Regions from separate parts of the Cupriavidus mimosae genome, predicted to be linked through region 2. Evidence: predicted binding sites of a transcription regulator. Region 2 holds the regulator's gene; the other holds the start of a gene.

Region 1 (11,061 bases), on a different contig from region 2:
GCTGGGGGTCGGTCACGTCGACGTAGGCGATGATAAAGCCCGCGGCCATGGAGAATCTCCCGATTTTTTGTATTGTCTTTCGATATGGTTTGTCACCGCCGGCAGCCGCGACCGGCGCGGCGGCGACAAGCCGGGCTGGCTCAGGCGCAGGCCGGCCAGCCGAAGTTGTCTTCCAGGAAGCCGGCGCGCTTGACCAGCGTGTCGAGTTCCTTGAGCACGGACAGCAGTTCCTTCATGCGCGACAGCGGCACCGCGTTGGGGCCGTCGGACATGGCCTTGCTCGGGTCCGGATGCGTCTCCATGAACAGGCCGGCGACGCCGGTGGCGACCGCGGCACGCGACAGCACCGGCACGAACTCGCGCTGGCCGCCGGAGCTGGTGCCCTGCCCGCCGGGCAGCTGCACCGAATGGGTTGCGTCGAACACCACCGGGGCGCCGGTCTCGCGCATGATCGCCAGCGAGCGCATGTCCGACACCAGGTTGTTGTAGCCGAACGAAACGCCACGCTCGCAGGCCATGAAGACATCGTCGGGCAGACCGGCTTCGCGCGCGGCATCGCGGGCCTTGTCGATCACGTTCTTCATGTCGTGCGGCGCCAGGAACTGGCCCTTCTTGATATTCACCGGCTTGCCGCTCTGCGCGCAGGCACGGATGAAATCGGTCTGGCGGCACAGGAACGCGGGCGTCTGCAGCACGTCGACCACGGCGGCGACGGGCTTGATCTCGTCGATCTCATGGATGTCGGTCAGCACCGGCACGCCGATCTCGCGCTTGACGTGGGCCAGGATCTCCAGGCCCTTCTCCATGCCAAGGCCGCGGAACGACTTGCCGGAAGAGCGGTTGGCCTTGTCGAACGACGACTTGTAGATGAACGGGATGCCGAGCTCGGTGGTGATGGCCTTGAGCTCGCCCGCGGTATCCAGCGCCATCTGCTCGGACTCGATCACGCACGGACCGGCGATCAGGAAGAAAGGCTGGTCGAGGCCGGCCTCGAATCCACAGAGTTTCATGACTGTCTCTCCTGCTTGCGCCGGGTCTTACGCGCTCTTGCGCTGCTGGCTGGCCAGCGCGGCTTCGACGTAGGCCTTGAACAGCGGATGGCCGTCGCGCGGCGTCGAGGTGAATTCCGGGTGGAACTGCACGCCGACGAACCACGGGTGCATCGACTCGGGCAGCTCCATCATTTCCGGCAGGTTCTCGGTCGGCGTGCGCGCCGAGATCACCATGCCGGCCTTTTCCAGCGTCGGCACGTAGTGGTTGTTGACCTCGTAGCGGTGGCGGTGGCGCTCGTTGACCTCGGCGCCATAGATGGCGTTGGCCTTGGTGCCTTCCTTGACCGGCACGCGCTGCGCGCCCAGTCGCATGGTGCCGCCCAGGTCGGAATCGGCCGAGCGCTGCTCGACCTTGCCTTCGCGGTCGACCCACTCGGTGATCAGCGCGACCACCGGGTGCTCGGTTTCCAGGTTGAACTCGGTCGAGTTGGCGTCGGCCATGCCAGCCAGGTGGCGGGCAAACTCGATCACCGCCAGCTGCATGCCCAGGCAGATGCCCAGGTAGGGGATCTTGTTCTCGCGGGCGTACTGGATCGCGCGGATCTTGCCTTCGGTGCCGCGCTTGCCGAAGCCGCCCGGCACCAGGATCGCGTCGAGCGGGGCCAGCACTTCGAGGTGGCCCGATTCCAGTTCCTCGGAATCGATGTACTCGATATTGACGCGCGTGGCGGTGTGCATGCCGGCGTGGCGCAGCGCCTCGATCAGCGACTTGTACGACTCGGTCAGGTCGACGTACTTGCCGACCATGCCGATGGTGATTTCATGCTCGGGATTTTCCTGGGCGTTGACCAGCTTCTGCCACATCGACAGGTCGGCCGGCTTCGGATCCAGGCGCAACTCCTCGCAGATCAGGCGGTCCAGGCCCTGCTCGTTGAGCATCTGCGGGATCTTGTAGATGCTGTCCGCATCCCACACCGAGATCACGGCGTCTTGCGGGATATTGGCGAACAGCGAGATCTTGGCGCGCTCGTCGTCCGGGATCGGGCGGTCGGCGCGGCACAGCAGCGCGGTGGGCGAGATGCCGATTTCGCGCAGCTTCTGCACCGAGTGCTGGGTCGGCTTGGTCTTCAGCTCGCCGGCGCTGGCGATGAACGGCACCAGCGTCAGGTGCACGAAGGCGCAGTGGTTGCGGCCCATGCGCAGGCTCATCTGGCGCGCGGCTTCCAGGAACGGCAGCGACTCGATGTCACCCACGGTGCCGCCGATTTCGACCAGCGCCACGTCGGCCTTGCCGTCGTGCGACGCGGCCGCGCCCTTCTCGACGAAGGCCTGGATCTCGTTGGTGATATGCGGGATCACCTGCACGGTCTTGCCCAGGTATTCGCCGCGGCGCTCCTTGCGGATCACCGATTCGTAGATCTGGCCGGTGGTGAAGTTGTTCGACTTGCGCATCTTGGCCGAGACGAAACGCTCGTAGTGGCCGAGATCGAGGTCGGTTTCCGCACCGTCTTCCGTGACAAACACCTCGCCATGCTGGAAAGGGCTCATCGTGCCGGGATCGACGTTGATGTAGGGATCGAGCTTGAGGAGGGTGACTTTGAGGCCGCGCGACTCAAGAATAGCCGCGAGCGAGGCAGCAGCGATGCCCTTGCCGAGAGAAGAGACGACGCCACCGGTGACGAAGACGAATTTGGTCATAAACCGAGCTTGCCGGGGAAATCGGGATTATACATGAGAGGCCGTTCCCCGCCGACCCGGAAATTGTGACAGCAGCCCGTCTCCGGCGCGCCGCGCGCCCCGCTGCGGCGCATGCGCCGCACGCTCGTTCAGCGCCCCTGCTCGCGCATCGCGCCGATCAGTTCGCGCACCAGTTGCGCGGTCTGCTGCGGCCGTTCCATCGGGTACAGGTGGCCGCCCTCGATAAAGCGCAGGTTGGGCCCGACCAGCCGCCGCGTCGCCCCCAGGCCGCACTGCCGCACCTCGCGCGAGCGCGTGCCGGCGACGAAGCCGACCGGCACCGGCGCGCCGCGCGCGACCTTGCGCCCGAGGCTGGTCGGCAGCGTGCGGTAAATCCAGTATTCGACCTCGCGGTCGAAGCGCAGCCGGCGCTCGCTGTCCTTGCCGGTAGGCTCGGTGCCGTGGATGGCATAGTCGCGCAGCACTTCCTGGTCCCACACGGCGAAATTGGGCTTGGCGCGGAAGTGTTCCCACACCGCCTCGGCGTCCGGCCAATGCGTGCGCCGGTTCCTGGTCACCGCCGCCGGGCCGGGCTTCTCATCGATGCCCAGCATCTGGGCGGTCTTCAGCAGGGAAGCGCGCCAGCCGGCGATGATCGGCGAGTCCAGCATGACCACGCCGCGCACCCGCTCCGGGCGGCGCAGCGCCGCCATCAGCGACAGGAAGCCGCCCAGCGAATGACCCACCAGCCACACCGGCTGGCGGTACTGGCGGTCGATGTCGCCCAGCAACTCTTCCACCAGGTGCGGCCAGCCGCGGGTCACCGGGAATTCCGGCTTGTGTCCGTAGCGGTCCACGGCGCGGAACTCGAACTCGCCGTCGAGTTCGCCGAACAGCTTGCGGTAGGTCGTCACCGGGAAGCCGTTGGCGTGGGAAAAATGGATGATGTCGCGCATGTCTGCCGCCTCAGTCCGGCTTGCGCGGATGGACGCGCCGGGCCCGCACCGGCTGGGCCCAGCGGTCGGCCTCGCCGGAGCGCGCCAGCGAGAATTCCGCGGGCGCGGCCGGATCCCATTCCGGGTTATGGATCTCGCTGAAGACCTGGCGCAGGCGATGGCCCCAGGTGTCGCGGATCATGCGGAAATAGGCGTTGCGCTCGTCGATATTGACAAAGCGGGTCACCTGCAGCGAATCGGCTTCATAGACCAGCAGGTCCAGCGGCAAGCCCACCGAGATATTCGACTTCAGCGTCGAATCCATCGATATCAGCGCGCACTTGGCCCCTTCCGCCAGCGGCAGCGACGGATGCACGACGCGGTCGACGATGGGCTTGCCGTACTTGGCCTCGCCAATCTGGAAGTAGCAGTTCTCGGGCGTGGCTTCGACGAAATTGCCGGCCGCATAGATGTTGAACAGCCGCACCCGCTCGCCGCGCACCTGGCCGCCGAAGACCAGGCTGACATTGAACTCGATGCCGGCGTCGCGCAGCGCGTGGGCGTCGCGCCGGTGCACCTGGCGCACCGCCTCGCCGACGATCGAGGCCGCCTCGAACATGTCGCGCGCGGTCCACAACGAACGCTTCTCGTCATGGTCCTCGATCAGGATCTGGCGCACCGACTGGCTGATGGCCAGGTTGCCGGCGGTCATCAGCACCATCACCCGGTCGCCGGGCTCCTCGAACACCGTCATCTTGCGCGCGGTGGAAATGGCGTCTACCCCGGCATTGGTGCGGGAGTCGGACAGGAATACCAGGCCGGCATCCAGCCGCATGGCTACACAATACGTCATGGTTTGTCTTGGTGTTCTTGGTGGCGGCCGGCATGGGCCGGCAGTGGCCTGCATCACTCTGGATTCTAGCGCCCATGCACCGGCACCGCGCCGCGTCTGGAAGCAAGCACCTAATCAGGTCGAAAGTGGCGTGATGGTTACATTGACTTCCAGCGTCTCGCCGGCGCCGCCTTCCAGGATGCCCCGCACTGGTGCCGCCGACGCGTAATCGCGCCCCACCGCCAGCCGGATATGGCGCTCGTCGGTCAGGCAGCCGTGCGTGATGTCGATGCTGCACCAGATTTCGCCGGCCGGGTCCAGGCACACGTCGGCCCAGGCATGACTGGCCAGTTCGGTGGCGGCCGGGTCGTAGAAATATCCGCTGACATAGCGCGCCGGAATGCCCAGCGCCCGGCACGCCGCCACCATCACCTGCGCCTGGTCCTGGCACACCCCGCTGCCCAGCGCGAAAGCCTCCGCCGCCGAAGTGCCGACATCGGTGGTGTTGGGCTTGTAGCGCACGCGCTCGCCGATGCCGCGCGCCAGCGCCAGCAGCGCATCGATGTCGTGCCCCGCCGCCAGGAACGGCGCGGCAAAGGCACGCATCGGCGCCGGCGCCGTGGTCAGCGGCGTGCTGCCGAGGAAATACAGCGGCGACACCCGCGCCTCGCCATCCGGCGGCGCATCGCAAAACGCGTGATGCCCGTCGCGATCCAGGTCTCCATGCGGCGGCAGCACTTCGACCTCGCCGCTGGCTTCGATGGCGATGGTGGTGGCGGGCCCGGCCACCGTGAAGTTGTGCACGATGTTGCCGAAGCCATCGCGCGCCGCCGACGGGTTGCCCGGCGTCGATAGCTGCCAGTAGTCAACGGTCTGCAGCGGACCCGAGCGCGGCTGCAGACGCACTTCGTGCACGCTGCGCCGCACCGGTTCGGTGTAGCGGTAGACGGTATGGTGGTGGATCTTGTATTTCACGGTATCAGGGCGCGGCGGCGGTACGGGGGACTGCCGGCGGCCCGGCTCAGGCCGCCTGCAGCGGCACCAGGAAGTCCCGGCTGATGCCGTTGCCAAGGTCGCCGATGCGCTCCAGGAAGCTGGTCAGGTACGCATGCAGGCCGACGGCAAAGATATCGTCGATGCGCGCGTACTTCAGGTCGGCGTGGAGTTTACCAGCCTGGCGCTCGGTTTCCGCCGAATGCTGGTTGCGCACCGTATGCAGTATCGCCACCACCTCGTCCATGCTCGATACCAGCGAACGCGGCATGTCCGGGCGCAGGATCAGCAGTTCGGCCACGCGCTGCGGCGTGATGACCGCGCGGTAGACCTTGCGGTAGACCTCGAAGCCCGACACCGAGCGCAGGATCGCCGCCCAATGGTAGAAATCGTTGTGGGCGCCCTGGTCGGGCTTGGCCTCGGGCTCCTCGCCCTCCCGGCCGTTAGACGCCTGGAACTTGACGTCGAGGATCCGCGCGGTATTGTCGGCCCGCTCCAGGAAGGTGCCCAAGCGCATGAAATGAAAGGCATCGTCCTTGAGCATGGTGCCGAACTGCACGCCGCGCGCCAGGTGCGAGCGGAACTTGACCCATTCGAAGAAGCGCGCCGGGTCTTCCTTCAGCACGCCATCGGCAATCAGGCGCTGCACCTCCAGCCAGGTGGTGTTGACGGTTTCCCAGACCTCGGTGGTAAGCGAGCCGCGCACCGCGCGCGCGTTCTCGCGCGCCGCGCGCAGGCAGCTCATGATCGACGAGGCATTGGTCATGTCGCGTACCATGAAGTCGATCACGTCGTCGCGCGACAGCAGGCCGTATTTGTGGTCGAAGACGTCGGTCAGCTCCGAGATGTCGAGCATGGCCCACCAGCCCTGCTCGGCCACTTCGGCCGATTGCGGCAGCAGCGAGGTCTGGTAGTTGACGTCGAGCATGCGCGCGGTGTTCTCCGCGCGCTCGGTGTAGCGGGCCATCCAGAACAGGTGGTCGGCGGTGCGGCTCAGCATGCGGGCTCTCCCGAATCGGCGTTCATCGTTCCAGCACCCAGGTGTCCTTGGTGCCGCCACCCTGCGAGGAATTCACCACCAGCGAGCCCTCGCGCAGCGCCACGCGCGTCAACCCGCCCGGTACCATGCGCACCTCCTTGCCCGACAGCACGAACGGGCGCAGGTCGATATGGCGCGGCGCGATGCCGGCCTCGACATAGGTCGGGCAGGTCGACAGCGCCAGCGTAGGCTGCGCGATGTACTGCTCCGGCCTGGAGCGGACCACCTCGCGGAAGGCCTCGATCTCGGCGCGCGTCGCCGCCGGGCCGACCAACATGCCGTAGCCGCCGGCTCCGTGGGTTTCCTTGACCACCAGTTCGGCCATATGGTCAAGCACGTACTGCAGATCCTCGGCGCGCCGACACATGTAGGTCGGCACGTTGCTCAGGATGGCCTCCTCGCCCAGGTAGAAGCGGATCATGTCCGGCACATAAGGATAGATCGACTTGTCGTCGGCCACGCCGGTGCCGATCGCATTGCAGATGGTCACGTTGCCGGCGCGGTAGACCGACAGCAGCCCCGCGGCGCCGAGCGCGGAATCGGGGCGGAACGCAAGCGGGTCGAGGAAATCATCGTCGACGCGCCGGTAGATCACGTCGATGCGCTGCGGGCCCTGCGTGGTGCGCATGAACAGGTGGTTGTCCTCGACGAAGAGATCGCTGCCTTCGACCAGCTCCACCCCCATCTGCTGCGCCAGGAAGGCGTGCTCGAAGTACGCCGAGTTGTACATGCCCGGCGTCAGCACCACCACGGTGGGATCGGCGATCGCCTGCGGCGAGACCCCGCGCAGCATGTCGAGCAGCAGGTCGGGATAGTGCGCCACCGGTGCCACGCGGTTGCGCGCGAACAGGTCCGGGAACAAGCGCATCATCATCTTGCGGTTCTCGAGCATGTACGACACGCCCGACGGCACGCGCAGGTTGTCTTCGAGCACGTAGAACTCGCCCTCGCCGGCACGCACCACATCGATGCCGGCGACATGCGCATAGACGTCGTGCGGCACGCTGACGCCCAGCATCTCGGGCCGGTACTGGGCGTTGTTGTAGATCTGGTCGGGCGGGATCACGCCGGCGCGGATGATGTCCTGGCCGTGGTAGATGTCGTGGATGAAGCGGTTCAGCGCGGCCACGCGCTGGCGCAGGCCCTTTTCCAGCAGCGCCCATTCGCTCGCCGGGAAAATGCGCGGAACCACGTCGAACGGAATGGTGCGCTCGGTACCGCTGTTGGCTTCGTCCTTGTCGCCGTAGACGGCGAAGGTGATGCCCACGCGCCGGAACACCAGGTCGGCCTCGGCGCGCTTGTTGGCCATGGTGCTTTCGGTCTGGCGCGCCAGCCATTCGGCGAAATGCCGGTAGTGCGGGCGGACCGCCCCCTCGGGCAAGGTCTGTCCCGCGTGGATCAGCGCCGGCGCACTGTCGTCGCGCCAGTCCAGCATCTCGTCGAAATACCGCGCCGCCATGATGGCCGCTCCTCCATGTCGCGGGCGCCGCTGCCGGCCGCCCTGGTTGCCCTGGCTGTCCTGCCCTGCCGCGCGGCCGCGCCGGTTGGCGCAAGCCGCGGTGATGCCGTCGAGTCACTGGCCCTTCCAGCATAACCGTGCCGGCGAAAGCCGCAAGGCGGCCGGCGGGCCGCCCGTGCCACCGCAGCCGCGCCGCACAGACACCGAAGCGAAGCTAGCAAGATGCCTGCCAGCGCACGCAAAAAAACGGCCGCCGGTGAGGCCGGCGGCCGTGGTTGCGATCCATGGAAAATCAGGAAGTCCGCCGGGGACCATGCCCCTGCGCGCAGGCGGCAGCGCTTCAGCGCGCCGCGCTGGCGCCCTGCCGCCCGGTGGCGCGCAGGATGGTGTCGACCAGCGCCTCCGGTGGCTGGCGGATGTCGAGGGCCAGCGCGTCGCCGGGCTCTTCCAGCGTATCGAACTGGCTTTGCAGCAGCTCCGGATTGAAGAAATGCTCGGTGCGCGCGGACAGGCGCTGGCCGATCAGCGCGGCATCCCCCTTCATGAACACGAAGGTCACGCCGCCATCGGGCGGGGTCAGCCGGTCGCGGTAAGCCTGGCGCAACGCCGAGCAGGTGAACACATGAGTGCGGCCTTCGGCCCGGGCGGTGTCGATGGCCGCGCGCATCGCCGCCAGCCAGGGCCAGCGGTCATCGTCGGTCAGCGGGATGCCGGCGTGCATCTTGGCCTTGTTGGCGTCGCTGTGAAAGTCGTCGGCGTCATGGAAGCCGCAGCCCAGCCGCTGCGCCAGCAACTGGCCGACCGTGGTCTTGCCGCTGCCGGAAACGCCCATCAGGATATAGATCATGTCTGCTCCGTCGGTCTTGGTATCGGATGGTGTTGCCATCCTTGTCAGTTGCCTGCCTGTCCTGGTCCGGCTATTGTGCGACGGATCGCAACCCGGCGGTACGGCCGTCGGCGCCGGCGGCGTCCAGTTCGGACAGGTCGAGTGCGCTGCCACCCTCTTCCGCGATCCGTGCGTGGCGCCGGAACAGGCCAAACAGGCCGCGCCCCAGGCTGAATTGCGCGAACGGGTCGGCAGGCGCGCGCGCCGGCGCGCGCACCGCGAATTCGGCCTCGTCACCCAGCCATTGCAGCGTGCCGGCGACAGCGTCGACACGGATGCGGTCACCGTCGCGCACCCGCGCGAGCGCCCCGCCCGCCAGCGCCTCGGGGCCGACGTGGATTACCGCCGGCACCTTGCCCGACGCGCCGGACATGCGCCCGTCGGTCACCAGCGCCACCTTGTGGCCGGCGTCCTGTAGCGCGCCCAGCACCGGGGTAAGCCGGTGCAGTTCCGGCATGCCGTTGGCATTCGGCCCCTGGAAACGCACCACCGCCACCAGGTCGCCGCCCAATTCGCCAGCATCGAACGCCGCCTGCAGCGCCTCCTGCGAATCGAACACCCGCACCGGCGCTTCGACCACGCGGTGCTCGGGCGCCACGGCCGAGACCTTGATCACGCCGCGTCCCAGGTTGCCCTGCATCAGCCGCAGCCCGCCCTCGGCGGAGAACGGCGCGCCCGCAGGCGCCAGCACCTGCGGGTCGCCGCTCGTTGCGGCGCCGTCGCGCCAGCGCAGCACGCCGTCGGTCATCACCGGTTCCTGCGCATAACGGGCCAGGCCCGGGCCGGCCACGGTCTGCACGTCCTCGTGCAGCAGACCGGCCTGCAGCAGCTCGCGGATCACGAAGCCGGCGCCGCCGGCGGCATGGAAATGGTTCACATCGGCCGAGCCATTGGGATAGACCCGCGCCAGCAGCGGCGTGATGCGCGACAGCAGGTCGAAATCGTTCCAGTCGATGACGATGCCGGCGGCGCGCGCCATCGCCACCAGGTGGATGGTGTGGTTGGTCGAGCCGCCGGTGGCCAGCAGGCCGACCATGGCATTGGCGATGGCGCGCTCGTCGACGATGCGCGCCAGCGGCAGGTAGCTGTCGCCGCGCGCGCGCAGCGCAATCGCGCGCTGTGCCGCCGCGGCCGTCAGCGCATCGCGCAGGCCGCTGTCGGGATGGACGAAGGCCGCGCCAGGCAGGTGCAGCCCCATGATTTCCATCAGGAACTGGTTGCTGTTGGCGGTGCCGTAGAAGGTGCAGGTGCCGGCGCCATGGTAGGCCTGGCATTCGGCTTCCAGCAGCGCGTCGCGCCCGACCTGCCCGGTGGCGTAGAGCTGGCGCACGCGCGCCTTCTCCTTGTTGGGCAGCCCGCTGGACATCGGGCCCGCGGGCACGAACACCATCGGCAGGTGGCCGAACTGCAGCGCGCCCATCAGCAGCCCCGGCACGATCTTGTCGCACACCCCCAGCATCAGCGCCGCATCGAAGGTGTTGTGCGACAGCGCCACCGCGGTGCCCATGGCAATCGCATCGCGCGAGAACAGCGACAGCTCCATGCCAGCGTTGCCTTGCGTGATGCCGTCGCACATCGCCGGCACGCCGCCCGCCACCTGCGCCACCGCGCCGACCGCGCGCGCGGCCTCGCGGATCACGGCGGGATAGCGCTCGTAGGGCTGGTGCGCCGACAGCATGTCGTTGTACGCGGTGACGATGCCCAAGTTGGGCGCATGCTCGACGCGCAGCTTCAGCTTGTCGCTGGCCGGCAGCGCGGCAAAGCCGTGCGCCAGGTTGGCGCAGGACATGCCGCGCAGCGGCCCCAGTTCCGCCTGCGCGCGCTCGCAACGGGCAAGGTAGGCGGCACGGCTGGCGCGGCTGCGCGCAACGATGCGGTCGGTAACGGCCTGAAGCTCGGCATGGACGGCAGAAGGCATGGCGATGACGGTCCTTGTGGGAAAAAGGAGGCGGGGCGACGGGCGCCGCAGGGCGCTATCACCTGTAGATTTTCTACAAACCGGGCGCCATTATACCCAGCACCTGCCGCTCGTCGACCCGCCATTGCAGAAAAATCCCCACCACAAGGCCGTAATCAGTACAAACCCGGAGAGCCAGTCAGCCTTCATCTAAGGCAAGATGCGGCGCCAATCAATGTAGAATATCTACATACTCTTCCACACCGATACCGCCGCCTGCCGCCATGCGCGACCGCATCCTTGCCGTCTACGACACCCTCCGTCCCTCAGAACGCCGCCTGGCCGACTATG
Region 2 (11,061 bases):
CACCCCCGCGTTCTTCGTGCATCCCGCCGAAGCCAGCCACGGCGACCTCGGCATGGTCACGCGCGACGACGTGCTGATCGCCTTCTCCAATTCCGGCGAGACCGGCGAACTGCTGTCGATCATTCCGATCGTCAAGCGCATCGGCGCGCGCCTGATCTCGGTCACCGGCAATCCGGACTCCAACCTCGCCAAGCTGGCCGACGTCCACCTGGACGCGGCGGTCGAGAAGGAAGCCTGCCCGCTGAACCTGGCGCCGACCGCCAGCACCACCGCCGCGCTGGCGCTGGGCGACGCGCTCGCGGTGGCGGTGCTGGATGCGCGCGGCTTCGGCGAGGAAGACTTCGCCCGCTCGCACCCCGGGGGCGCGCTCGGACGCAAGCTGCTGACCCATGTGCGCGACGTGATGCGCACCGGCAACGCCGTGCCCGAGGTGCGCGAAAGCACGCCGCTGGCCCAGGCGCTGATGGAAATCACGCGCAAGGGCATGGCCATGACCGCGGTGGTGGATACCGACGGGCGCGCCATCGGCGTGTTCACCGACGGCGACCTGCGCCGCCTGCTGGAAACCCCGCGCGACTGGAAGACCGTGCCGATCGGCGAGGTCATGCACCGCAACCCGCACGTGGTCAACCAGGACCAGCTGGCGGTGGAAGCCGTGCAGGTGATGGAAGCCAACCGCATCAACCAGCTGCTGGTGGTGGACGACGACGGGCGCCTGACCGGCGCACTGCATATCCACGACCTGACCCGCGCCAAGGTCATCTGAGCCGGCGCCCCACCCACGGCACCCGCAGCACAACGCCAAGGACACCATGCAGGCACTCCTCGCCTCCCTCAGCGGCATCGTCATGCGGCTGCTGCCGCTGCTGCTGATGGCCATCGTGGCGGGCAGCACGTTCTGGCTGGTCCAGATCAACTCCCCCAAGGAAGACCAGGCCGCGCAGGCCACCAAGAAGCACGAGCCGGATTACTTCATGGACCGCTTCTCGGCCACCGAGCTGGCACCGGACGGCAGCACCAAGATCCGCTTCACCGGCGAGCGCATGGTCCATTTCGAGGACGACCAGACCTACGAGGTCACGCGCCCCGCGATGCGCGCCTACGAGCCGGACCGCCCGCCGGTGACCGCGCGCGCCGACATCGGCCGCATGAACGCCGAAGGCACGGTGATCGACCTGTACGGCAATGGCTACGTGCTGCGCCAGCAGGGAAAGGATCCTTCGAAGGATCCGCAGCTGACCGCGGCGTCGAGTTATTTCCAGCTGCTGGTCAATGACGACATCGTCAAGACCGACAAGCCCGTCAAGCTGACGCGCGGCCCGTCGGTCATGACCGCCAACGGACTGATCTTCAACAACGTCACCCGCGAAGTACAATTGCTCGGCAATGTACGCGGCACCATCATCACCGGGCCATCCCCGGGCCGTGCGCCAGGGTCCTGACGCCCGGTCCAGCGCAGTCGCGCCCGCGGTGCCGGCCGGCACGGCTCCGCACCGCGCGCGCCAAAGTCCGCGCAAACCGCTCCACCACGCATCCAGACGCCCTCAAGCAACCCTGCCAACATGACCGCTTCCCTGACGACATCGTCCCGTCGACGCACCGCCCCGGCCCTGCTCGCGCTGGCCCTGGCCTTCGGCCTGCTGGCCCAGCCTGCCGTTGCCGAGCGCGCGGACCGCGACAAGCCGATGGTGCTCGAGGCGGACAACGCCAGCTATGACGACGTCAAGCAGATCTATACGCTGACCGGCAACGTGGTGCTGACCAAGGGCACCATGATCCTGAAGTCCGACGCCGCCGAGCTGCGCACGGATCCCGAGGGCTACCAGTTCGCCGTGGCCACCTCGAAGCCGGGCAGGCAGGCCTATATCCGCCAGAAGCGCGAGGGTGTCGACGAATACATCGACGGCTGGGGCGACCGCATCGAGTACGACGGCAAGCAGGAATTCTCCAAGCTGATCGGCAATGCCCGCATGGCGCGGCTGCAGGGCGCCAAGCTGGTCGACGAGATCCGCGGCGCGGTGCTGACCTACGACAGCCGCAAGGAGCTCTATACCGCGGCGGGCGGCGGCAGCGGCGATGCCGCCGCCGCCAACCCGTCCGGCCGCGTGCGCGCGGTACTGTCGCCGCGCCAGGACCAGAAGTCCGGCACCGCAGGCGGCTCGCCGCTGGACCTGAAGTCGGCGCCCGCGCCCGCCAACAAACCCTGACCGTACCCATGACCGATACCGCCACCATTGCCGACCAGCCTGTCGTCGAAGCCAACTCTGTACTGCCCGGCGGCAGCACGCTGGTCGTGCGCCACCTGAAGAAGCGCTATGGCTCCCGCACGGTGGTCAAGGACGTCTCGCTCGATGTGAAGAGCGGCGAGGTGGTCGGCCTGCTCGGCCCCAACGGCGCGGGCAAAACCACGTCTTTCTACATGATCGTCGGCCTGGTGGCGCTGGACGAAGGCGACATCGTGCTCGACGGCGACCACATCAGTGGCCTGCCGATCCACGAGCGCGCGCGCATGGGGCTGTCGTACCTGCCGCAGGAAGCCTCGGTGTTCCGCAAGCTCAACGTCGAGGAGAACATCCGCGCGGTGCTGGAGTTGCAGCAGGACAAGGGCAAGCCGCTGGCCAAGGCCGAGATCGAGCGCCGCCTCGATGCCCTGCTCGACGACCTGCAGATCGCGCACCTGCGCAACAACCCGGCGCTGTCGCTGTCCGGCGGCGAGCGCCGCCGCGTGGAAATCGCGCGCGCGCTGGCGTCGTCGCCGCGCTTCATTCTGCTCGACGAACCGTTCGCCGGCGTGGACCCGATCGCCGTGGGCGAAATCCAGCGCATCGTCAGCTTCCTGAAGGCGCGCAATATCGGCGTGCTGATCACCGACCACAACGTGCGCGAGACGCTCGGCATCTGCGACCACGCCTACATCATCAGCGAAGGCACGGTGCTGGCAGCTGGCCAGCCCGAAGACATCATCGCCAATGACGCCGTGCGGCGCGTCTATCTGGGCGAGAACTTCCGCATGTGACAAGACGGCTGCCCGGCGCGGGCTGCCATGGCCGCGCGATGCGGAGAGCCAGCGGCGATCACGGCGCATTAGCGATAGCAATTTCCGTTCCAACATCGGAAAGATGCGCATAAAATAGGTCGCATGAAACCGTCGCTACAGCTCCGCCTCTCCCAGCACCTGGCCCTGACCCCGCAGCTGCAACAGTCGATCCGGCTGCTGCAGCTCTCCACGCTGGAATTGCAGCAGGAAGTCGAACAGGCGCTGACGGAAAACCCGCTGCTCGAGCGGGAGAACGACTGGATCGAAAGCCCGCTGCGCGTGGCCGCCGATGGCTCGGTCAACGTACAGAGCGCGCCCGCGCCCGCCCCCGCCGAGCCCCAGGGCAATGGCGATGCGCGCGCCGAGGGCGCTGCCGATGACAACTACAGCGACAACAGCAGCGGCGACGACTACGGCAACAGCGACTGGAGCCTGGATGACTTCGCCCGCCGCCCGCAAGGCGACGAGGACGAAAAGACGCCGATGCAGCTGCGCGATGCCGAGCCCACGCTGCGCGAATACCTGATGGAGCAGCTGACGCCGCTGAAGATCTCGGCGCGCGACAAGGGTCTCGCCATCTTCCTGATCGAATCGCTCGATGACGACGGCTACCTGAGCGCCTCGCTCGAAGAGATCTGCGCGGAGCTGCCCGAAGAGCTGGAGTTCGACCCCGACGAAGTCCACGCCATCCTGACGCTGCTGCAGAGCTTCGATCCGGCCGGCGTGGGCGCGCGCAATGCCGCCGAATGCCTGGCGCTGCAATTGCGCCGCCTGACCCACCCGCAGCGCGAACTGGCGCTGACCATCGTCACCCATCACCTGGAACTGCTGGCGGTACGTGACTACACGCGACTGAAGAAGGCCCTGCAGGTCGATGAAGTCGCGCTCAAGGCCGCGCATGACCTGATCCGCTCGCTCGCACCCTACCCGGGCCACGCGTACAGCCGTCCCGAGGCCGATTTCGTCGTGCCCGACGTGTTCGTGCGCAAGAGCGGCGGCGGCTGGACCGCGCAGCTCAATCCGGATGTGATGCCGAGGCTGCGCATCAACGATATGTATGCCCAGATCCTGCGCGGCGCCAAGGGCGAAACCGGCACGGCGGGACTGCAGCAGAAGCTGCAGGAGGCACGCTGGCTGATCAAGAATATCCAGCAAAGGTTCGACACGATCCTGCGTGTCTCGCAGGCCATTGTCGAGCGTCAAAAGAACTTTTTCACCCACGGTGAAATCGCCATGCGCCCCTTGGTTTTGCGGGAGATTGCCGATACACTGGGTTTACACGAGTCAACCATCTCCCGGGTGACGACCAATAAATATATGGCTACGCCGATGGGTACTTTCGAACTGAAGTACTTCTTCGGTAGCCACGTGTCCACCGAAACCGGTGGCGCGGCTTCATCAACGGCCATCCGCGCCTTGATCAAGCAACTGATAGGAGCCGAAGACCCGAGGAATCCCCTTTCCGACAGTCGCATCGCCGAACTGCTGGGCGAACAGGGCTTCGTTGTCGCACGCCGCACCGTCGCCAAGTATCGTGAAGCCTTGAAAATCCCCGCAGTCAATCTCCGCAAGTCTTTGTAGCCGAGCCCACCGCCTGCCTGGTGAGGCTCTTTCAGAAGGAGAAGCGCTATGAACTTCAAGATCAGTGGACACCACCTGGACATCACGCCCCCTCTGCGTGAGTACGTGGAAACGAAGCTGGAGCGAATCGTCAGGCATTTCGATCAAGTCATTGGCGTTAGCGTGCTGCTCTCTGTCGACAATCACAAGGAAAAGGACCGGCGTCAGTACGCGGAAATCAATCTGCATCTAAAGGGCAAGGACATCTTTGTCGAGGCGCATCACGAAGACCTGTATGCGGCGATCGACGCACTCGTCGACAAGCTGGACCGTCAGGTGATTCGCTACAAGGATCGCGTGCAAGGCCACGACCGCGAAGCGGTCAAGTACCAGATGGCCGCAGCGCAAATGCAGCAATAAACCCGTGCCCGGCAGCCCCGCAGAGGGCTGCTGAACCAGGATTCCACAGGCAAGCCGCGCCCCGAAGCGCGGCTTTTTTGCGCCCTTGCGCCGTGACGGGTGTGTGGCAGCGGAGCAAAGCCCTGCCACGCATGAAGGTCCGAAATGTTCGCAAGCGCAGCGCCAAGGTGTATGCTGCGCCATACAAAGAGAGAGAAATCGTGGCTGCGCCTGCTCGCGCTGCACCGCACAATGCAAGGGTAGCCGCTGCTCTATAATGGGCCGGACGTCTTCCCCGCGCCGGCAGCGGTCGGGGAGCCAGCCGCTGCCCGGCGGAACGATCCGCCCGCTAACTGACATCCTGCGCATCGCCCATGAATCGTTTGGCCAAATTGCTGCCACCCGGCAACATTACCCTCGACGTCAGCGTCACCAGCAAGAAGCGTGTGTTCGAGCAGGCCGGGCTCCTCTTCGAGAACAACCATGGCGTGGCGCGCGCCATCGTTACCGACAACCTGTTCGCACGCGAGTCGCTGGGCTCGACCGGACTGGGCGCCGGCGTGGCGATTCCGCACGGGCGCATCAAGGGCCTGAAGCAGCCGCTGGCCGCGTTCATGCGACTGGCCGAGCCGATCCCGTTCGAATCGCCGGACGGCAAGCCGGTGTCGCTGCTGATCTTCCTGCTGGTGCCGGAACAGGCCACGCAGCAGCACCTGGAAATTTTGTCCGAGATCGCGCAACTGCTGTCGGATCGCGACATGCGCGAGGGCTTGGCGACGCTGCCCACGCCCGATGCCGTGCACGAACTGCTGATCGCATGGCATCCCTGATCCACTGATTCCCCCGGAGCGGGCCGGCACCAGACCGGGCAAGCGCCACGCGCTTCGAACACCGCCTTACCAGCCATACCGCATGGAACTCACCGGCGTCACCTCCCAGTCCATCTTCGACGACAACGCAGCCGACCTCAAACTCTCGTGGATCGCCGGCCTGGAGGGCGCGGACCGCGCCTTTGACGTTGAATTCGCCCGCGAAGCGACCTCCGCCGCAGACCTGGTGGGCCACCTCAACCTGATCCACCCGAACCGGATCCAGGTCCTCGGCAAGCCCGAAATCACGTATTACCAGCGGCTCGACGACGAGACCCGCAAGCGCCAGATGGGCGAGCTGATCCTGCTGGAGCCGCCGTTCCTGGTGATTGCCGACGGCATGGAGCCGCCGCCGGACCTTGAACTGCGCTGCACGCGCTCGTCGACGCCGCTGTTCACCACGCCGGTGTCGTCCGCCGCGGTGATCGACCATCTGCGCCTGTACCTGTCGCGCATCTCCGCGCCGCGCGTGACCATGCACGGCGTGTTTCTCGACATCCTGGGCATGGGCGTGCTGATCATGGGCGAATCGGGCCTGGGCAAGAGCGAACTGGGCCTGGAACTGATTTCGCGTGGCCACGGGCTGGTGGCCGACGACGCCGTCGATTTCGTCCGGCTGGGGCCGGATTTCATCGAAGGCCGCTGCCCGCCGCTGCTGCAGAATCTGCTTGAAGTACGCGGCCTGGGGCTGCTCGACATCAAGACCATCTTCGGCGAGACCGCAGTACGGCGGAAGATGAAGATCAAGCTGGTGGTGCAGCTGGTGCGGCGCAACGATGGCGAATTCGAGCGGCTGCCGCTGGATTCGCAGTACCTGGACGTGCTCGGGCTTCCCATCCACATGGTCAAGATCCAGGTGGCGGCCGGCCGCAACCTGGCCGTGCTGGTCGAGGCCGCCGTGCGCAATACCATCCTGCGCCTGCGCGGCATCGACACGCTGCGCGACTTCATGGACCGCCAGCGCGCCGCGATGCAGGCCGATGCCGTCTCGCGCGGGCAGGGCCGGCTGCTGTAAGCCCCGGTCCGCCGCGGTTTTCAATTGCTTACAACGGCGTGACAACCGCTCGTCAACGCTTCTCAGGCATGCTCCGTTTTGTGCTGCAATGGGCATCACGCCCGTTACGGACGCTGCAACGCCGAACCGGCGCGCGGCGACAAGGTAGTCCACCCCCGAGGAGAGCAAGCATGAAGACCCTGATTGCAGTGTGCGCGCTGGTCACCCCCCTGTTCGCAGCCAGCGCCTTTGCGCAGACCGCCACGCCGGCCACTCCTGCTACGCCGGCCAAGCCGTCGGCCACGGCCCCGGCAACGCCTGCCGTGCCGGCCACGCCTGCTACCCCCGCCAATCCGGACAAGCCCGCGGCCAACACCCAGCAGGACAAGATGAAGTCCTGCAACGCGCAGGCCTCCGGCAAGAAAGGCGACGAACGCAAGGCATTCATGAAGGAATGCCTGTCGAAGTCCGGCGCGCCCAAGAGCCAGCAGGACAAGATGGCTTCCTGCAGCAAGTCCGGCAAGGGCAAGAAGGGCGACGAATACAAGGCCCACATGAAGGAATGCCTGTCAAAGGCAGCCTGAGCGCCCTTGCTCGCGAACCAGCATGGCGAACCGGAAGGTTCGCCATTTTGCTGGTGTCAACACGCTGTCATGACGCAGCCGGCACCTGATGCTATGCTTCAGTTGCTATGCGCATCATCCTCATCACCGGCATATCCGGTTCCGGCAAGTCCGTCGCACTGAACGTCCTCGAAGATGCAGGCTATTACTGCGTGGACAACCTGCCGGCGCAGTTCATCCCTGAACTGACCCGCTACCTAGACAGCCAGGGCTACACGCACCTGGGCGTGGCTACCGACATCCGCAGCCGCGAGTCGCTCGACCAGCTGCCCGACACCGTGCGCGCACTGGCCGCCGAGCACCAGGTCGAGGTGATTTTCCTGACCGCCAGCACCGACGCCCTGGTGCAGCGCTACTCCGAGACGCGGCGCCGCCATCCGCTGTCGGCACGGACCGACGGCGTGGCCGGTGGCGGCGGCGCCTTCAACGACACGGCGCTGATGGAAGCGATCGAGATGGAGCGCGCGCTGCTGAGCCCGCTAGCCGAGGCCGCGCACCGGATCGACACCAGCAATGTGCGCACCAATACCCTGCGCAGCTGGATCAAGGAGCTGATCCGCGACGACAGCCAGCGCCTGACGCTGCTGTTCGAGTCGTTCGGTTTCAAGCACGGCGTGCCCAGCGATGCCGATATGGTGTTCGACGTGCGCTCGCTGCCCAACCCGTACTACGATCTGGCGCTGCGGCCGCTGACCGGCCGCGACACGCCGGTAATCGACTTCCTGCAGGCGCAGCCGATGGTGCTGGCGATGGCCGAGGATATCCGCGCCTACGTGGAAAAGTGGCTGCCAAGCTTCATTGCAGACAACCGCAGCTACCTGACCGTGGCGATCGGCTGCACCGGCGGCCAGCATCGCTCGGTCTATATTGCCGAAAGGCTTGCCAACTATTTCCGGGCACATGGTAATGTGCTGGTCAGACACCGAGAGCTCGCACCGGCGGGCTGACGCACGCGGCATGGCACCCCGGGCTGCATGGGGCTTCTGAGCGCGGCGTCGGCCTGGCGGCCCAATGCTGCGCGACCCAAGCCTGCACCGCATGTCCTCGACCGATCTCTACCGTCCCACAGGATCCGAAGACCCGCCACGGACGCTCGACAACCTGCCGCTGTTCCCGTTGCACACGGTGCTATTTCCCGGTGGACGGCTGCCTTTGCGCGTGTTCGAGGCGCGCTACGTCGACATGGTGCGCAACTGCCTGCGCGACAGCACGCCGTTCGGCGTGTGCCTGATCGCCAGCGGCGAGGAGGTGGCCCGGCCCAATCAGCCCACCGTGCCCGAACTGGTCGGCTGCCTGGCGGAAATCGTCGACTGCAATATGGAGCAGCTGGGCGTGCTGCTGATCCGCGCGCGCGGCCGCGAGCGCTTCCATATCATCAGCCACGAAACCCGCGACGACGGCCTGCTGGTGGCGCGCGCCGAGGTACTCCCTCCCGACATCATCGACTGCAAACTGGAATTGCTGGGCGAATGCCTGGATGCGCTGCGCCGCATCGTCACGCGCTTGCACGCCGAGCAGCCCGACCGCATGCCGTTTGACGAGCCCTACCTGTGGGACGACCCAAGCTGGGTGGCCAACCGGCTGTGCGAACTGCTGCCGGTGCCGCTGAAGGCCAAGCAGATGCTGATGGCCTTGCCCGACGCGGGCATGCGCATCGAGATCGTGCACCGCTACATGCGGCAGAACCACATGCTTTAGGCGGCCGTTCGCCCCGCCCTGCCCCGGCTTCAGAACAAGCCCATCCGGGCCTGGTCCTCCAGCAGCCTGCGCACCGGCGCGGGCGTGCCCAGCGCATCGAGATCGTCGAGCGAAAGCCAGCGCTGCCCGGCCGGCGCCACGCTGTCCTGCCCCAGCAGGTTCGCATCCACACCGAGGTCGACCCGGATGGCGCGGATAAGCAGGCGGAAGTGAGTGAATACATGGGTCAGCTCGCCGGCCAGCATCGCGCGCGCGGGGGTGCCGAAAGCGCGCGCGTAGTCGAGCGCGCTGGCCTCGGCGGCTTCCGCGTCGAAGGGGACGGTGTCGACCGGCATCTCTGGCAGGCTCCACAGGCCGCCCCAGATGCCGCTGTCCGGACGCAGGCGCAGCAGCACTTCACGCTCGCGCCGCAGCAGCAGCATCACCGTGCTGCGCTCGGGGATCGCCGCGCGCGGCTTGGGCGCGGGCAGCACGGCGGTCAGGCCGTCGCGGCGCGCGACGCAATCGGCGGACAGCGGGCAGGCGGTGGCATCGGCCAGGCAGGCGGGCTTGCCGCGCGAGCACACCGTGGCGCCCAGGTCCATCAGCCCCTGCGTATAGGCCACCATGTCGTCGGCCTGGCGCGGGCCGGGTGCAGGCAAGGCCAGCTCGGCCAGCTGCCACAAGCGCGTTTCCACCGCGCGCTCGCCGGGATGCCCATGGATGCCGAAACAGCGCGCGAACACGCGCTTGACGTTGCCGTCCAGGATCGGCGAACGCACGCCCGCGCTGAACGCGGCAATGGCCGCCGCGGTGGAGCGGCCGATGCCGGGCAACGTGACCAGCACCGCGGGGTCCGTGGGGAAGCGCCCGCCATGCTCGCCGACCACTTGCATGGCGCAGCGGTGCAGGTTGCGCGCGCGCGAGTAATAGCCCAGCCCGGCCCACAGCGCCATCACCTGGTCGGCAGGCGCCGCCGCCAGGTCCTGCACCGTGGGCAGCTGCGCCACGAAGCGCTGGAAATAATCGATCACCGCGCTGACCTGAGTCTGCTGCAGCATGATCTCGGACAGCCAGATTCGGTACGGATCGCGGGTGTTCTGCCACGGCAGGTCGTGCCGGCCGTGCCGGCGCTGCCAGTCGACCACGCGCGCGCCGAAGTCGGGCGGCACACGCAGGGTATCGGGCAGGGCGGGGACGGCGCGGGGGGCTGGTTTGCGGGGCATGGGCGTGGCAACGGCGCGGCGCGCGGACAGGGAGCGTCGGCGCGCCAAAGAAAAAGGCGCCGCAAGGCGCGGCGCCACATGATATACCGGCCGGCGAAGCCGACCAGAAAGGCCGGCCAGGCTACGCTACCGCAAGGCTGGCACTGTCCGCATCCGCCGCCGGCCGCATCAGCCGCTCGGCAAACCCTTCGATCCGTCCGCTGCGTTCGTCCAGCCCGTTCAGCACTTCCTCCAGCTGGGCAATGCGGCTTTCCAGCGTGTCGGTGGCCTCATGGATGCGCTCGATCGAATCGACACGCCGGCGCAGCTGCTTCTGGTGCTCGCGCACCTGCGCTTCCAGCGGCGTCATCACCGACTTGAGCCAGACCTCGATATCGCGGTTGAGGCCGCGGAAATTCTCCAGTACGCGGCTGGCCATGGTGTTGAACGCGCTTTGCACCAGCTGCGGGCGCGAGCGCGTCAGCATGCTGATCGTGCCGAAATGCGCCTGCACCAGCCGCAGGGTCTCCTGCAGCTCGGCCAGGTAGCGTTCGGCGGTGAACTGCATCGGCGCGGGCAGCGTAAAGCCGTGCTCGGCATTGAAGCGCCGGTACATGCTTTCGATCAGCTGGTGCAGCTGGCCGATCTTGTTGTCGGCATCGCTCACCAGCCCGCTCAGCTGCGCGAACAATGCCTC

Evidence for each region. The regulator sigma-54, encoded in region 2, starts transcription at its own class of promoters, with help from an activator protein. The targets are predictions, from matches to a motif close to TGGCANGNAANCTGCTTT.
Region 1: the regulator sigma-54 is predicted to act here: its motif matches at 8,142-8,159, upstream of MKD50_RS13510 (circularly permuted type 2 ATP-grasp protein).

What each region holds. Positions count from the first base shown of each region.
Region 1 covers NZ_JALHRY010000006.1:182,365-193,425, forward strand. Annotated here, with positions in the region: gene MKD50_RS13475 (DUF1330 domain-containing protein) at 1-49, opposite strand, end outside; gene kdsA (3-deoxy-8-phosphooctulonate synthase) at 141-1,010, opposite strand; gene pyrG (CTP synthase) at 1,038-2,690, opposite strand; gene MKD50_RS13490 (alpha/beta fold hydrolase) at 2,819-3,625, opposite strand; gene MKD50_RS13495 (proteasome-type protease) at 3,636-4,457, opposite strand; gene MKD50_RS13500 (transglutaminase family protein) at 4,572-5,411, opposite strand; gene MKD50_RS13505 (alpha-E domain-containing protein) at 5,458-6,429, opposite strand; gene MKD50_RS13510 (circularly permuted type 2 ATP-grasp protein) at 6,452-7,927, opposite strand; gene MKD50_RS13515 (gluconokinase) at 8,268-8,774, opposite strand; gene edd (phosphogluconate dehydratase) at 8,845-10,731, opposite strand; gene MKD50_RS13525 (MurR/RpiR family transcriptional regulator) at 10,995-11,061, shown strand, end outside.
Region 2 covers NZ_JALHRY010000005.1:121,658-132,718, reverse strand. Annotated here, with positions in the region: gene MKD50_RS11270 (KpsF/GutQ family sugar-phosphate isomerase) at 1-766, shown strand, start outside; gene lptC (LPS export ABC transporter periplasmic protein LptC) at 813-1,442, shown strand; gene lptA (lipopolysaccharide transport periplasmic protein LptA) at 1,563-2,207, shown strand; gene lptB (LPS export ABC transporter ATP-binding protein) at 2,216-3,016, shown strand; gene MKD50_RS11250 (RNA polymerase factor sigma-54) at 3,140-4,618, shown strand; gene hpf (ribosome hibernation-promoting factor, HPF/YfiA family) at 4,667-5,017, shown strand; gene MKD50_RS11240 (PTS sugar transporter subunit IIA) at 5,371-5,826, shown strand; gene hprK (HPr(Ser) kinase/phosphatase) at 5,909-6,880, shown strand; gene MKD50_RS11230 (PsiF family protein) at 7,051-7,443, shown strand; gene rapZ (RNase adapter RapZ) at 7,551-8,429, shown strand; gene MKD50_RS11220 (LON peptidase substrate-binding domain-containing protein) at 8,521-9,180, shown strand; gene mutY (A/G-specific adenine glycosylase) at 9,210-10,385, opposite strand; gene MKD50_RS11210 (dynamin family protein) at 10,507-11,061, opposite strand, start outside.